DNA from 2 places in the Alteromonas alvinellae genome. Region 1 is predicted to be linked to the other one. Evidence: predicted binding sites of a transcription regulator. Region 1 holds the regulator's gene; the other holds the start of a gene.
The links. The regulator FliA, encoded in region 1, starts transcription of late flagellar genes. The targets are predictions, from matches to a motif close to CTAAAGNTNNNNNNNNNNNNGCCGATA.
Positions count from the first base shown of each region.

Region 2: the regulator FliA is predicted to act here: its motif matches at 6,503-6,529, upstream of ACX5KA_RS01655 (DUF5610 domain-containing protein).

Region 1 is NZ_CACSIH010000021.1:2,422-10,725, reverse strand. Features, by position in the region: gene ACX5KA_RS01470 (chemotaxis protein CheW) at 1-60, opposite strand, end outside; gene ACX5KA_RS01465 (ParA family protein) at 68-832, opposite strand; gene ACX5KA_RS01460 (protein-glutamate methylesterase/protein-glutamine glutaminase) at 861-1,991, opposite strand; gene ACX5KA_RS01455 (chemotaxis protein CheA) at 2,020-4,248, opposite strand; gene ACX5KA_RS01450 (protein phosphatase CheZ) at 4,261-5,016, opposite strand; gene cheY (chemotaxis response regulator CheY) at 5,051-5,434, opposite strand; gene ACX5KA_RS01440 (RNA polymerase sigma factor FliA) at 5,471-6,202, opposite strand; gene ACX5KA_RS01435 (MinD/ParA family protein) at 6,199-7,065, opposite strand; gene flhF (flagellar biosynthesis protein FlhF) at 7,071-8,304, opposite strand, start outside.
Region 2 is NZ_CACSIH010000023.1:24,910-33,213, forward strand. Features, by position in the region: gene ACX5KA_RS01615 (bifunctional diguanylate cyclase/phosphodiesterase) at 1-63, shown strand, start outside; gene ACX5KA_RS01620 (uracil-DNA glycosylase family protein) at 60-638, opposite strand; gene ACX5KA_RS01625 (hypothetical protein) at 753-1,058, shown strand; gene sthA (Si-specific NAD(P)(+) transhydrogenase) at 1,113-2,534, opposite strand; gene ACX5KA_RS01635 (acyl-CoA desaturase) at 2,773-3,900, opposite strand; gene fabR (HTH-type transcriptional repressor FabR) at 4,242-4,835, shown strand; gene ACX5KA_RS01645 (DUF1330 domain-containing protein) at 4,972-5,259, shown strand; gene trmA (tRNA (uridine(54)-C5)-methyltransferase TrmA) at 5,286-6,383, opposite strand; gene ACX5KA_RS01655 (DUF5610 domain-containing protein) at 6,559-7,875, shown strand; gene ACX5KA_RS01660 (RNA recognition motif domain-containing protein) at 7,952-8,304, opposite strand, start outside.

The DNA of each region.
Region 1 (8,304 bases):
AAGGCTATCTAAGTATGCCTCCATTACTTCTTCACGGGCAAATGGCGATTGCTTGCTCATGCTTTTGTTATTTCTCCAATACGGCTAACAGTTTCTCGTAGGCATTTACACCTCTCGTCTTTGGATACGCAGCAGAGATCGGAAGCTGTACCAAACTTGCATCTCTAAAGTGCGTATCAACCGGAATCACACCTTCCCAGACGCGCTCCCCGTAATCACTCATTAATCGTTTTCTTGACGCCAACGCGGCGTTTGTACGCTTATCAAACATAGTTGGAATAATCAGGGTGTCAAAGGACTTATTTAACGAACGCCCCATGATTTCCATAGTACGGATCATCCTATCCAAACCTTTAAGTGCTAAATACTCTGTCTGAGTCGGCACAATCACTTTATCGCATGCCGCTAGTGCATTTACCATCAGCACCCCTAAAACCGGAGGACAGTCGATAATAGCAACGTCGAATTCACCGGATATTGTAGCGAGTGCTTTTTTCAACACTAAGCCCATACCCTGTTCGCTTCCCATGGTTCTGTCTAGCGTCGCTAGAGCCATAGTCGCTGGTAGCACATACAAATTATCAAGCTTTGTAGGGCAAAGACAATCCATTACGTTATCGGCAGAAATCTCATTAGACTTAATAAAAATGTCGTAAACTGAATGACTTGTCGCCTCAGCATCAATACCAAAGTAATAGCTCAGCGATGCGTGTGGATCAGTATCAATCATAAGCACTCGCTTGCCCTTTTGAGCCAGCAAGCCGCCAAGGCTGACGGTTGTAGTGGTCTTACCTACCCCGCCTTTTTGATTTGCTACCGTCCACACTTTCATAATTGCTGTTCCATTACTATTCAAACTGCTATCGCATTTCGGTTTGAACGCAACTGCTCATATCATCGATACTAATATTCTTACTCGATATGTTGGCCGCGGCGACAGCTTGAGGCATACCGTAAACTACACAGGAGTCTTGGTCTTGCGCCCAAATAGTCGCACCTTTATCTTTAAGTAGTCGACAGCCTTCCCTACCGTCAGCACCCATACCCGTTAGTATGACTCCTAATACATCTCCACCATAGGCTCTAGCTAACGAGCTAAACGTAAGGTCTACACTTGGCTTGTAGTTCACTTTATCTGCCTGGCTTGCATCTACAATCGATATCCGCTTGTTGCTTCCGATAGACTCAATAAGCATTTGCTTGCCCCCGGGTGCGAGGTAAGCATGTCCAGGCTTCAAAATATCGCCTTGCTCAGCTTCCTTTACAGCAATCTTGCAATTACTGTCTAAGCGCTGTGCAAATGCGGTAGTGAAGGTTCCCGGCATGTGTTGTACAAGTAAAATGGGGTACGGGAAGTCTCCGGGTAGCGGAGAAAGCACTTTTTGAAGTGCTACAGGCCCACCTGTTGATGCCCCTATTGCCAAACATTTATACTGCTTCCCTGTTGGTCTTACAGACGAAACGGTAGGCTGCTTGGCCGCGTCTTTATGACCAGAAAGTAAACCCGACGTTTTGAAAAACGCTTGTTTAGGCGCGTTATCAGGAAGTTTTCTGGACTCAATATTGCGAAAGGATGGGCGCTTCAAACCCAGTCCTCTTCGCGCTATCAACCTGACTTTAGTACAAAGTAGCCGCGAAGCATCTTTTCTGTCTTGAGCGATGTCTTCGAATTTTTTGGGTAAAAAATCTAGCGCGCCCGCTTCTAACGCGTCAAGCGTCGCTTGGGCGCCGTGATGCGTTAATGAAGAGAACATTAAAATAGGCGTAGGACGTTTATCCATAATAACCTTCACAGCCGAAATACCATCCATAACTGGCATTTCAACGTCCATGGTTATTACATCGGGTTTAAGCGCCTCGGCTTTGTCGAGTGCATCACGCCCGTTTCTCGCTTCCCCGACAACTTCAAGTTCTCTATCACCATCGAGTATTTCTCTTACTCGACGGCGATAAAAGGTCGAGTCGTCCACGACTAGGACTTTAAAGACCATGGATTATCATTCCTGTTAATTCATCGCCTTACTTGATGGGTTTACGCGCGTACCGTTTTAGCAGGCTCGGAATATCTAAAATTAGTGCAATTCCACCGTCTGACGTAATTGTAGCTCCCGCCATACCAGGCGTTCCTTGCAACAATGCATCCAACGGTTTGATAACCACTTCTTCCTGGCCTATCAGCGCGTCTACGACAAACCCGACTTGCTGTGTACCAATTTGTACTACAACAACATGCCCCTTTTCTTTATCGATATTTTTGGGGCCTCGGATTAGCCATTCGCCAAGGAAAAACAAAGGAATTGCTTTTGAACGAACTATCATTGTTAATTGGCCATCGACCGTATTGGTCTTCTTGATGTCCATATTTATTATTTCGTTCACCGCACCTAATGGTAACGCAAAGGTCTGTTTTCCTACAACAATCATTAATGTGGGTAGAATGGCTAGCGTTAGCGGAACTTTAATATCCAGTCGCGTGCCTTTTCCTAGCTGCGAATCGATATTAACCGTACCGTTAAGCTGGTTAATTTTGGTCTTAACCACGTCCATACCCACACCACGACCAGAAATATCACTAATTTCAGTTTTAGTGGAAAAGCCTGGTGCAAATATAAGATTGAACGCTTCAACATCTGACATTCGTGCTGCAGCATCCGCGTCTAGTACACCACGACTAATAGCGATCTCTTTTAGCTTCTCGGCATCCATTCCCTTACCATCATCTTCGATAGTAAGAAGAATGTGGTCGCCTTCTTGAGATGCCGATAGCTGAACCGTACCCATGCGCGGTTTACCCGCTGCAGCGCGGTCATCCGGCATCTCAATACCATGGTCGACGGAGTTTCTCACCAAATGCACTAGGGGATCGGCCAGAGCTTCAACCAAGTTTTTATCTAAATCGGTTTCTTCACCGACCAGCTCTAAGGTAATTTCTTTCTTTAAGCTTCTTGCGAGGTCTCGAACAACACGAGGGAAGCGACCAAACACCTTCTTGATAGGCTGCATGCGGGTTTTCATTACCGCACCTTGCAAGTCACCCGTTACCACATCTAAGTTGGCGATAGCTTTTGACATGCTCTCGTCGTTGCTATTGATACCTAAGCTAATGAGTCTATTTCTAACCAAAACTAGCTCACCGACCATATTCATTATTTGGTCTAGGCGCTTAGTATCTACACGTACAGTGGTCTCTGCAGGAGGTGCTGCTGGGCTCGCTTTCTTATCATCTTTTTTAGGTGCTGCTTTGGGCGCAGCAGGAGCGCTTGTTTTGGCTGGCGCTGGTGTCGCTTTAGGCGCGGCTGGCGCAGCTTGTTTTGCTTTCTGAACAGCTTCTGTTGCTGCTTTATCTACAAGAGGCTCTGGCGACGTTGTCGCCGCGCCCTGCTTAGTCGGCCCCTGGCCAGAACCATGTAACTGATCAAGTAGCGCTTCGAATTCATCGTCGGTAATTTCTTCGTCACCTGCGCTGGTTGCTGATGAAGATGGCGTTGCAGATGCTGGAGCTGGCGCAGCCGCCGCTTTTTCTTCACCGCCAAATTTACCTTTTCCGTGAAGGTCGTCTAACAGTGCTTCGAACTCTTCGTCGGTAATATCATCGCTATCAGAACTCGCCGCCGGCACTGGTGACTTAGCAGGTTCGCTTTTTGCTGGTGCTGACTGCCCTGGCGCACCAGAGCCATGAAGTTCATCGAGAAGTGCCTCAAACTCATCTTCAGTTATTTCGTCAATACCACCGCTACTGTCACCCACGTCCGTCGTTGAAGGCGCAGGCTCTTCTATAACTAACTCGGGCTCTTCAGCAACCACCTCTGGCTCGGCAGCGGGCGTACTGGCGTTCTCGAATATGTTTTCATCTGGAGATTCTGGGCGGCTTAATTTGTGTAAAACGTCCACTAGATGCGCATCTGCAGGCTCCAATGGATCGCGCGCTTTTACGCGCTCGAACATTTCAACGACCACATCCGTGGCCTGCAAAATAATATCCATTAATTCAGGTGTTAGCGTTCTTTGGCCATTGCGCATTACGTCAAAAACGTTTTCGGCACCGTGACAAATTTCAACTAACTCAGTAAGAGAAAGGAAGCCCGCTCCGCCTTTTACTGTGTGATAGCCACGGAAAATTGCATTTAATAAATCCGCGTCTTCAGGATTGTTCTCAAGATCAACGAGCTGTTCTTGTAATTGTTCAAGTATCTCTCCGGCCTCAACCAAAAAGTCCTGTAATATATCCTCGTCAACATCAAACGACATGCGCCCGCTCCCCTAAAAACCTAAGCTAGACAGAAGATCATCTACATCATCTTGACCTGAAACGACATCGTCCCGTTGATCAGCATCAATGATTGGGCCTTCCGCCTCTACACCATCAACCTTATCGGCCTTAACGCTAGATGGTTTAGTGTGTTCTGTACCGTCGCGTTCCCCAAACATGGTAAGCATGTTTACAAGACTATCTTCTACCTCTTTTACAAGGTCGATAACGCGACGAATAACCTGCCCTGTTAAGTCTTGATAGCCCTGTGCCATCAAAACTTCGGTAAGCAATTGTGTAAGTTTAGCTGACTGAGCCGAACCTTCTTCCAATAATTCGTCTAAGTCTGCGCATAAAGCCTTAAATTCACCAAGTTCGATTTGGCGATTCATAAGCTTCTTCCACTCTGGCATGACCTTTTCGATCCGCTCCGACAGCATTTCTGCTATCGGCATGCTCGCCTCAACGGCATCCATAGTAGTATTAGCAGCTTTTTCAGTTTCTTCAATTACGTAGGTAAGGCGGGACTGCGCATCAGGAATGTCATCTGTAGCTAAATTTTTGATGCGGTCGTCTATTTGAAAGTTATTCAACGCGTCGTGGAGTTGACGCGTCAATTTACCTACTTCAGCAAACAACTCAACGTTTTCTTTCATTGAGACGGCTTCAAGTAGTGCGCTAGCTGAAGTCTTATCGCCTTCTTCAAGAAAGGCGACAAGTTGTTTTGCTTCCTCTAACGATATTGGAACGTTTACATTCGTTGTCATCCAGTAAACCTCATTTATCTGGTGAGCGTCTGGATCAACCTAAACGTTCGAATATTTTATCTAATTTTTCTTTTAGTGTTGCTGCTGTGAACGGCTTTACAACGTAACCATTTACACCTGCTTGCGCCGCTGCAACGATTTGCTCTTTTTTCGCTTCCGCAGTAACCATAAGCACAGGCAAATGCTTAAGCTTATCGTCTGCTCTTATAGCGCGAAGCAAATCGATGCCCTGCATACCAGGCATATTCCAATCGGTCACAACAAAGTCGAAATCGCCCTGTTGTAACATAGGTAATGCAGTGCTTCCGTCATCCGCTTCCTGGATGTTGGCAAAACCCAAATCTTTTAGCAGGTTTTTGATGATTCGTCTCATGGTAGAAAAGTCATCGACCACGAGAATTTTCATGCTTTTGTCCAAAATAGCCTCCAGTGAGGGGTTAATTGTTATTAATCTCTATTCTTCGTCAGCTTGCCACGACTTCATTCGTGATTTGAGTTTTAACATGGCTTGACTATGAATTTGACTGACTCTCGACTCACTTACATCAAGAACTTCGCCTATTTCTCTTAAGTTTAGTTCTTCATCGTAATAAAGTGAAAGTACAATCGCTTCTCGCTCAGGTAATGTCGTAATTGCATGGGCAAGCGCTTTTTGAAAAGCACCCTGCATTAAATCTTCTAACGGTGCGTCACTGCCTCTACTTTGTTCAGTAGTAATAACATCTTCCGACACACCTAAATCTTCAATACCCACTAGCTTTCCGGCATTTACTTCATTAAGCATCTGGTGATAATCCTGCAAGCTTACGTTAAGCTTGTCAGCAATATCTGAATCTCGTGCATCGCGCCCTGTCTCGCTCTCTACTTGAGATATCGCTTCCGTTATGGCGCGGCCGTTACGGTGAACAGAACGCGGGGTCCAATCACCTTTTCGTATCTCGTCGAGCATGGCACCACGAATTCGAATTCCTGCGAAGGTTTCGAAACTTGCGCCTTTAGAGCCGTCAAAGTTTCGAGCGGCCTCTAGCAACCCAATCATGCCTGATTGAATAAGGTCATCAACAAGTACGCTGGCAGGCAGTCGCGCAATCAAATGATGCGCAATTCGCTTTACCAGAGGCGCATGTCTTTCGACTAACTGCGATTTATCTGTTTGTTGTTGATAAGCGGCTGCCTTGCTGTTCAACGCTGACTTCCTACGGCTTTTTCTGCAACTAATTGTTCAATGAAAAATTCTAAGTGGCCACCGGGCTGCGCTGGAATTGGCCACGTAAGTGCTTTACTTGCCAACTTAGTTATCGCTACTGCTGCCGGAGAACCTGGAAAGGCGTCAACAATAGCCGTTTGCTTGCGCACCGCCTTGCGAATATTCTCGTCGAAGGGCACTGTCGCCACTAATTCTAGTGCAACATCGAGAAAACGCCCTGTCACTTTGCTTAATTTGCTAAATAATTCCTGACCTTCACGCACATCGCGCACCATATTGGCTACGACTTTAAAACGAAAAACACCGTGCTCGCGGTTAAGAATTTTTATTAGTGCGTAGGCATCTGTTAAAGATGTTGGCTCATCGCATACGACGACCATAATATCTTGTGAGGCCTTTGAGAAGCTCAATACCATATCTGATATGCCTGCCGCGGTGTCGACAATAAGCACATCTATCTGAGACCGTAATTCGCTAAACGCTCTGATTAAACCAGCGTGTTGCGTTGGTGAAAGCTCTGCCATTGACTGCGTGCCTGATGTGGCAGGCGCAATCTTAATGCCGTGAGGACCGGTCACTAGCACTTCGTCCAACGTGCATTCTCCAGAGAGTACATGAGATAGATTTTTCTCAACCCTTAGCCCTAACATCACATCTACGTTGGCAAGGCCAAGGTCGGCGTCAAGAACCATTACTCGCTTACCCTGCTTCGCCATCGCGATAGCGGTGTTAAGTGTAATGTTCGTTTTACCTACGCCACCTTTACCACCAGTGACGGCGATTACTTTGATTAACCGTGATTGCTTCATTTTTCTTAAGCTACTCGCTTGATCGTCAATCATACTGCTTATGCTGTTTTAATTGCGTTGTTACCACTAGTATGATTCAAACCGTACTTTTTATAAAGCTTTGCAGCAGCGGAAACCAAAGATTTCGCTTCTGCAATCTTAATGTCTTCAGGCACTTTTTGACCATCGGTGACATAACTAACCGGAAGTTGGTATTCAACTGCTGCACTAAGCACCTCTCCCAAAGAGTAGCACTCATCTAACTTTGTGAAAATACAGCCACTTAGTTCAATATCATCATACGCTTGAATAATTCTCTGCAAAGCAGGGTATTGCGTATTAGCTTGCGCTACCAAATATTTTTTTACTTTTGGCATTTGGCCGTTGTCGAACTGCTTAATTTGCTTAATTAATCGACTATCACGTTGACTAAAACCTGCTGTATCAATCAATACTAGTCGCTTATGGCGAAGTTGGAACAATAAATCTGCAAGTTCTTCACTAGTTTGCGCTTTTCGCACAGTACAGCCAATAATTTTTCCGTATGTCGCTAGCTGCTCATAGGCTGCAATTCTATACGTATCAATGGTTATCATAGCCACCGACTCTGCACCGTATTTCTGCGCATAGCGAGCGGCTAACTTTGCAACAGTGGTTGTTTTACCCGTACCCGTTGGCCCTACGAGTGCAACAGCACCTTGTGCGTTAAGTATATCGTTACCAGTAACATTTATGCGATTAGCCAATAGGTTAAGAAGATAAACCCATGCGTCACGTTCGTTGTAGTGGGCCGGTGTATAACTTAAAAGCTGTGTTGCTAGCGCGCTACTTAACCCCATATCAGTTAATCGCGTGACTAGGTATTGATGAACAGGTTTTTGACGCTTGTTCTTCGCTTCCATTAAGTCGGCAACTTGATACTGTAATACGTCGCGAAGTGAAGCTAACTCTTCTTTGATTTGTGCAAGTTCTGCCGACTGAGATACCGGCGTTTCGCCTATGCTTGAAGCTTGATGTTCTGGGAAAGCGTGTTGACTAACAGTATCTTCACCAAATGATTGATTTTCTATATCGTCAATAAACGCCTCTGAAAAGTCTAAGTGCGAAGCAATTTCATTGGCGTGCTTAGCGTTTGTTGTCATTGGTTGATTAGATTTCGCGGGACTCGCCACACTATTAGTTCCACTGTGTTGCTTTTCAAGCAATGCTTTTAAGCTGTCAGGGCCGTCGTCACCAATAATTTCGCTTAGGCTAGGCACTGCCTTTTGACCAGGTGTTTTAGCAGCGGTTTGC
Region 2 (8,304 bases), on a different contig from region 1:
TACTTATACGCGAAGCCCATGCCGTTCGACGCGCTTTTAGCGTTTCTTGAAGAGCACGATTAAACTTTCAATACAGACTCTATAGTGTCTCGCAACTTCGGAAGGATATCTAATTCAAACCAAGGGTTTTTGGCGAGCCACCTGTTGTTTCTACCGGACGGGTGGGGCAGTGCGAAATGTGTTTCAGTCGGACTGCGTACAGCTTCAGTTAACGTTTTGTGTTGCGGTAAATAATACTGTTGCGAGTAACGTCCCACGTAAAGCGTTACTTTAGGTTTTAAATGAAGAATAAAGTCATTATGCCAAGCGGGGGCGCATTCTTTTCTTGGCGGGGCATCGGCTCCATTTTTATAACCTGGAAAGCAGAAGCCCATTGGCAGCACCGAAATTAAGCGTGGGTTATAAAAGATCTCCCTCGAGACAGACAACCAATCGCGTAACCGATCCCCGCTGGGATCATCAAACGCAATGGTGCGTTCATGAGCTTTTAACCCCGGTGCTTGCCCAATAATAAGCACCTTGGTTGATGGTGCAGTGCTAAATATGGGGTTGGGTTGATGCGGTAGGTGAGGGGTACACAGTCTACAATTTCTCGCTTTAACCACCAATGCATCGTGGCCTTTCACATTTTTCTCCAAATATTTCTCTTTGTCATACTTTTGTCACAAAACTATGATCTCAGTTTGACTATCTTATGTATATACAGTATGTTTAATAGTGACAGTAGTAGACTGTAGCACAGGAGAAGAAACATGCGTAAAGTAGTACTAACATTAGCTCTTTCAGCAGCCTTTGGTATTGCGCATGCGGAATCTGGTGAAAACCAGCTTTTCGATTGCATGGATGCGAAAACATTCGAAATGAATAACCAATGTATGTCTGATCAAATCGGCAATAACATTCGTTTCCGTGATGCACAAGCAAAGCTGATCGACATTGCAAGCGAGAGTCAGGGTGACTACGCCATTGCAACAATGACATTCGATCAAGAAAATATGCACATCGACATCGTAGCACACAAAGACTCGCTTAATGCGCTTGCTGCGAACCGTAACTAATTTTTAGTTATTGCATTTAAGCCGGCGACAATTTCGCCGGCTTTTTTGTGCCTATTAGAAAATCCTATTCAGCCCATTAATAGCAGCAACTCGATAAGCTTCGGCCATGGTCGGATAGTTAAATGTGGTGTTAACGAAGTAGTCTATGGTATTTCCTTCGCCTTTTTGCTGCATGATAGCTTGGCCGATATGAACAATCTCTGAGGCACGTTCGCCGAAACAATGAATACCTAAGATTTCTTTTGTTTCACGATGGAACAAAATTTTCAAACTTCCTGTCTGCGTAGACGCAATTTGCGCTCTGGCCAAATGTTTGAACTGGGCTCTTCCTACTTCATAAGGCACTTTTGCTGCGGTAAGTTCTTGCTCTGTTTTTCCTACAGAACTGATTTCCGGAATAGTATAAATACCAGAGGGTATATCTTCTACCAACGCCGAATGCGTTTTTATGCCAAGCATAGCTTCCGCGGCAAAACGACCTTGGTTGTAAGCTGCAGATGCTAAGCTTGGATAACCAATCACATCGCCGACCGCAAAGACATTGTCTACGTCGGTCTGATAATTTTCATTCACTCTAAGCTGACCTCTGCCATCAGCTTTCAAACCAATATTTTCGAGTTTAAGTGTATCTGTATTACCCGTTCTTCCGTTAGCAAACAGAAGACAATCTGCACGCATGCGCTTGCCTGACTCTAAGTTTAAAATAACCGAGTCATCGGTAGCCTCAACCGAAGAATAGGCTTCATTATGACGAATGAGTACGCCATTGTTCCACAGGTGATAACTGAGCGCGTCAGAGATCTCGTCATCTAGGAAAGATAAAAGTCGATCGCGCATGTTTACCAGGTCAACTTTCACACCTAAACCTCTGAAGATGCTGGCATATTCGGAGCCGATTACCCCTGCACCATAAATGATGATGGACTTAGGATCGTGATCTAAAGATAGGATAGTGTCTGAGTTATAAATACGCGGGTGACCAAAGTCGATGTCTTTAGGACAATAAGGACGCGACCCTGTGGCAATAGCAATTTGGCCAGCAGTGACTGTATCTTTAGAGCCATCTTTACGGGTTATCTCTAACGTATGCGCATCTACGAAACTGGCTTCGCCGTGAAATAGCGTTACGCGGTTTCTATCGTAGAATGAAGAACGAAGTCTAGTTTGGCTTTTTACCACACCGCTAGCATGGCGCATGATGTCAGAGAACGTAAGACTTTTACTTAAGTGGTTGTCGGCAAACAAGGGAGAAGAGTTATATTCAATAAGACGGCTTACTGAGTGACGAAGGGCTTTCGATGGAATGGTACCCCAATGGGTACAGCCCCCTCCCACTGCCTCGTAGCGCTCAACAACCGCCACTTTTTTTCCGGCTTTGGCAAGCTGCATTGCAACACCTTCTCCACCAGGACCTGTGCCGATAACTATTGCGTCATAGTGATACGATGGAGCTTTTGTTTTTTGCTTCGTTGCCATGTTACCTTCCCGTATTATTACTTCTATGATGTGGCGTCTGAAATCACAGTAACCGCCATAATTCAGTTTATGATGTAGCTTGAACATCTAACTCAGAATAAAGCTAAGTTTTTATCCCAACCTTACAAACTCCAGTATAACTACCTTACTTGATGTGTCATTCCAACTATAGATCAAAAAAAACCACATAAGCATAGACTTATGTGGTTTTTTACGAATACAAGGGTAAAGAAAGTAGTTATGCCATTTGAAGCGACAAACTCTGCAATTGTGTCCATTTTTCTTTCTGAACAGCAAAGGCGTGTTTCAGCTCTTTATATTTATATGCAAGCTCAAGTCCTTCAATACTCCGCTTTAAGGTGCGTTGCTTAACGCGCATCACGCGTTTTTTCGTGGCATAGTATTCACTCATACGCTGCATCAACAAGTCGTACTCTTCTTGAATAGTGTGCATCATTTCTTCCGCGTTCGGCAGTAGTGATACTTTTTCACTTGCCCTTTGAAGCTGCATCGCCGCTAGGGCTTTTTCGATGCGCTCTTCAGGTACTTTACGAAGGTTCGACGTCAAACCTACAAAAGACAGACCTCTGATTAGCCACTTGGTAGGATCGAACTGGTACCAGCGAATGCCATTCCGATAATCGTACTCAAAGATGTGATGGTAATTGTGATAACCTTCACCAAAGGTAAAAAACGCAAGAATACCGTTATCTCGTGCTGTGTTCTTATCGGTGTAAGGCTGGCTACCCCAAAAATGAGCAAGAGAATTGATGAAGAAGGTTACATGATGCACTAGCACCAGGCGAAGTACACCGGCTACCAGGATCATGCCTAATACGTCACCATTTAAATAGCCCAAAAGACCCGTGATACCAAAGTTAGCCGCCAGCACGATGGGCAAATAGTAGTTATGCTGCCACATCACCACTTTATCTTTTTGAAGATCTTTACAGTTACTGTAGTCATCGTAACGTTTGGCCTGATACTCACGCAACATCCAGCCGATATGCGCAAACCAAAGCCCTTTCTTCGCAGAGTAGGGGTCTTTATCGTTGTCATCAACATGACGATGATGAACACGATGATCTGACGACCAGTGCAAAATACTATTTTGCAGCGCCATAGCGCCACCAATCGCAAGGATCACACGAACTACAACATTGGCGTCGTAAGTTTTATGCGACCATAAGCGGTGATAGCCGGCAGTTATAGACATACCGGTAAAGTAAAATAGGAATATAGCCGCACCGATTTCTGCCCAATCGATGCCTTGATACGCCACCCATAGCGGCACACCAATAAACGCAATTGCGCCAGATATAATAAATACCAGCACATTAGTAAGGATAAGAGGAGGTTTTTTCATTTTATACAACTTGGCTTACAACTGTTCGCTAATTTATCGTTTTACGAGGCTTCAGGCAAGCAAAACCCAGATTAGTTCTGCTTACATGTGTAAAGTTTAATTATAGTAAAGCTACGCTGAAGCGCTCGTTATTTGCGGATTTTTCTGCTTAATGCTTGTTTATAAAAGAGATGATTCTGTTTCTCTTTCCCCACAGGTGTGTGTTGCGATAAACTACACATGCTAGTCTTTGATGTGCGGAGTTTGATTGCGTTAATGGCTATTCAGATGACGCTAGGGCTTCAATCCCGAGCGCTAAAAATCATCAAGCCGTTCAGAGCTAATCAACCTATGGTGCGAATGTGAGTCGACAAGAACAGAAATTAAAAACCCGCCAAAATATCATTCATGCTGCGTTTTCTTTGCTCGATGAAAACCGCAGCCTATCGGCAATCAGCTTGCGTGAAGTTGCCCGAGAGGCAGGTATAGCACCTACGTCTTTTTATCGACACTTCAAAGATATGGACGAATTGGGTTTAACGCTGGTGGATGAAGCCGGGTTAGCATTGCGGCAGCTTATGCGTCAGGCAAGGCGGCGTATAGCCTCTGGAGGCGGCGTAATACATACTTCTGTTGAAACCTTCATGGAATTTATTGCGGCAAATACAAACGTATTTCGTTTATTACTACGCGAGCATACTGGTACGTCGTCGGCTTATCGGTTGGCAGTATTTAGAGAGATTCAACACTTCATCGACGAGTTGACCGACTACATTATTGAACAGCAGGGCGTAGAATACGCATGCGCGCAGCTTCAAGCTGATGCCATGGTAAGGCTTGTATTCAGTGCGGGGGCCGAAGCATTAGAAGCAGATGAAAAACTAAGAGGTGAAATTGGTGAAAGAGTGAAAGCCCAATTGCGCTTTGTTCAAGTAGGTGCGACTCAGAAAGCCTAGCAGTGAAGTATTATCAAATGTTTTACGAAACAGATTCTTGTGTAAACCTTCTTATTACATAGCATATTACTTGTTAAGCTCTCTATAAAATAATGACTGGATACAGTCAGTCAATGTTAAGAAAAGAGAGCTCAATATGTATTATTCAGTTTTAGAAGTCACACCTACCGATGAAGCCTGGATCCCTCGCTATGTAAAACTCGCAGCGGATATAGTGTCGAAACATGGCGGAAAATATTTAGCGAACAGTGCAAATCATCAAACTTTAGAAGGCGAAAGAAAAGAACCTGCTATTCGCGTTATCATTCAGTGGCCTTCAAAGCAACATGCACTCGATTTTATGTCTGACCCGGACTACCTTCCGTTACTAAAATTAAGAACTGACGGTTCAGTTAGTCATCATGCTCTTGTGGAAGGCAAATAGTAGACAAATGAAGACTTACACGGAAACTAGCCTTTGCGTGTAAGTAAAACGCCAGCCTCAATGTGATGAGTAAACGGGAATTGATCGAATAGTGCCGATTGAGCAACGTGGTGAGTTTCACTTAAAAGCTCAAGGTTTTGCGCCAACGTTTCAGGGTTACACGAGATATACACGATATTATCGTAATCCTGAATCATTCTAAGCGAGTCTTCATCTAACCCAGCTCTTGGTGGGTCAACCAATACAGTTGTGAAATTATATGTACTTAGATCAATGCCTTCTAAGCGACTAAACGTACGTTCACCTTTCATAGCCTGAGTGAATTCTTCAGCGGCGAGTCTTACGATCTTCACATTATCAAGCTGATTTTGTTCAATATTAAACTGCGCAGCTTGTACAGAGGGCTTGGCTATTTCGGTCCCCACAACATTATCGAAGTGAAGGGCTAGCGGCAGTGAGAAGTTACCTGCACCGCAATACATCTCCAGTAAATCGCCAGAGAGCGGCTTTACGCAATCTAGTGCCCATTCAATCATGCTACAGTTTACTTCGGCATTGGGCTGAGTGAAGCTATTTTCGATATGCTTAAATATGAATTCTTTGCCATTAACGGGTAAGCGCTCAATAACAAAATCGTTGTCGATAATAAGCTTTTGTTTTCTCGCACGGCCGATGATGTTTACCTTCGTAAAGTGAGCCTCGAGTTTCGCCTTTAATTCTATTGCAGCCTCTTGCCACTTTTCATCTAGTTGACGATGGTATAAAAGGCTGATGACAAGCTCGCCAGATAGTGCAGAAAGATAATCGATTTGAAAAAGCTTCTTTCTTAGCGCTTCATTTGGTCTTACTTCTTTTAACAACAGCGTCATAGCATCGTTTATTGCTTTACAAGCAGGAGGAAAGCTATCTACGCGGTACTTTTCTTTTGTTTCCTGGTTGAACATGATGTGAAACAAATCATCGCCCTCATGCCATACTCTAAATTCGGCGCGCATACGGTAGTGAGTTGGTTGCGATGGAAATACGGACAAGTCAGGCGCATCGAACGGAGAAAGTAACGCAGTAAGACGTTCTACTTTTTCGTCCAACTGAGCTTGATAGCGTTGTTGTTCGGTCGCGGTCATAAAATTCTCCATTCAGTGTTGAGGTCGCGAATTGTAGTCTCTTAGAAAATAACTGCAACAAGCGCAATCCACTTCTGCACTATTATTGAGGAGCAGGTAGAAAAAAATCTGTATTAAAATTAAACAATACTGATTCTTAGCCGATAATAAGAAAGAGGATAGTGAGGATCAAATTATGAACGTGGGTCAAATTAAGGCTTTCATGGGCGATCAGAAGGTTGATCAAAAAGCAGATCAAAAGGCATCTGTTCACCCGAATGAAGCATTAAAAAAACAGTTGCAGCAAGATGGATTGCAGCAAGCAGCTGAATTTTCTAAACAACAGGCGGCTTCAGTATCTGTTTCAAGTAGCCAAACTAGCATTGGCTTGCGTGTGGTAAGTAGTAGCCTTAATCAAGCCTTAGAAATAGATGGCCAAAAGCCGCAAGCAACCAAAGAGAAAAATATTGAAGAGAAGTCGAGCAGTTTGTTCGATTTTGAAAAGGTTGCCAGAAATGTACTTAAGTTTGTAGGCGGTGTTATTCGTGGAGCAGCTGATGGTGGTGCAAGCGATGAGAAGTTAAATGGTTTATTTAGCCAAGCGAGAGAAGGCGTAAGCCGAGGCTTTGCTATGGCTGAAAAAGACCTAGCGGGTTTCATGAATGAAGAGATTGAACAAGGAATGGTAAAAAGTCGCGATCTCATCGATACGGGAATAAACGATCTGGAAAGTGACATATTCGGTCGCCAGCAGCCGAACGCCGTATCACTTTCATCCTTAAACGCAGTAGCTGCATCGGATGAGAAAAGCGGGAGCTTGCTGATTCGAACTAAAGATGGGGACGAAGTGAGTTTTAGTTTTGAGAGTCTTCGCTCGTTCCAAGCGTCTCAACAACTTAACTTCCAAGCCCAGGCATCTCAGGAGCAATCTGGCGGCAGTGGTGAGCAAGGTGAAAACAATTTTACAGCATCATACCAACAACAAACTTCTTACCAATACTATGAACGAAGCGGTATTAGTTTTTCATTGAAAGGCGAACTTGATGCAGATGAGTTGGAATCGATCGCTGATTTGGTCGGTCAAGTTCAGGATCTTGCCGATACTTTCTACAGCGGAGATATAGACAAAGCTTTCGAAGACGCACTAAGTTTAGGCTTTGACGATAAAGAGTTGGTTGGCTATGCGTTGCAGTTGAATAGGACTACGCAAACCGAAGTGTTAAAAACATACGAGAATATCCAGCATTACAACGAGGATAAAAGCGATAACGGGCAGTTTGGAAATGTGGTTAGTCCCATTGCTCAATACTTAGAGAAGATGATGGATACTTTTGCGAATGCAGAAAGCAAGCTAGAGAGCAGTGAAGACTACAATGCTTTAATAGCTGGTATCATTAACGAAATGGAAGATGTTCAGGTACCCGACCTCATATCAGCAATAAATAGATTCCGCTCATTTAACCAAACCCTGTTAGAGGGTCTTCCTCAATCTGCTGAAACTAGCGAAAGTTAGTGGTCTACCAAAATAAAAAGCCCGGAAGAAAGCTAACCGGGCTTTTGTTGAATAACTGATACTTGAGTATACAGGGCTATGCGTGTTCGACTTTATCCTTTGCAGGACGAACCTTAAGTGTTCGTTCCTGAAAGATTGAGTCGTTTGTCTTATCAATAACACTGTTAAGATCGTCTGTGACAACCTCGATAAAACCGTAGCCTTTTCTCTTTCCAGTTTTACGATCCTTCATTAAGCGAACCGACTGCACTTCGATAAAACTACTGAAGTACTCTTTCACCGCGTTTTCGTTTGCTCGGTATGGCAAATTACCTACATATAAAGTTTCTACTGATCCGTCATTAGAATGTGCTCTAGCATCTGAGGAAGATGAACTTTGAATAAGAGACGCTAGCCAAGGAGTAACGATACCGCTGATCAGCAGGGCTG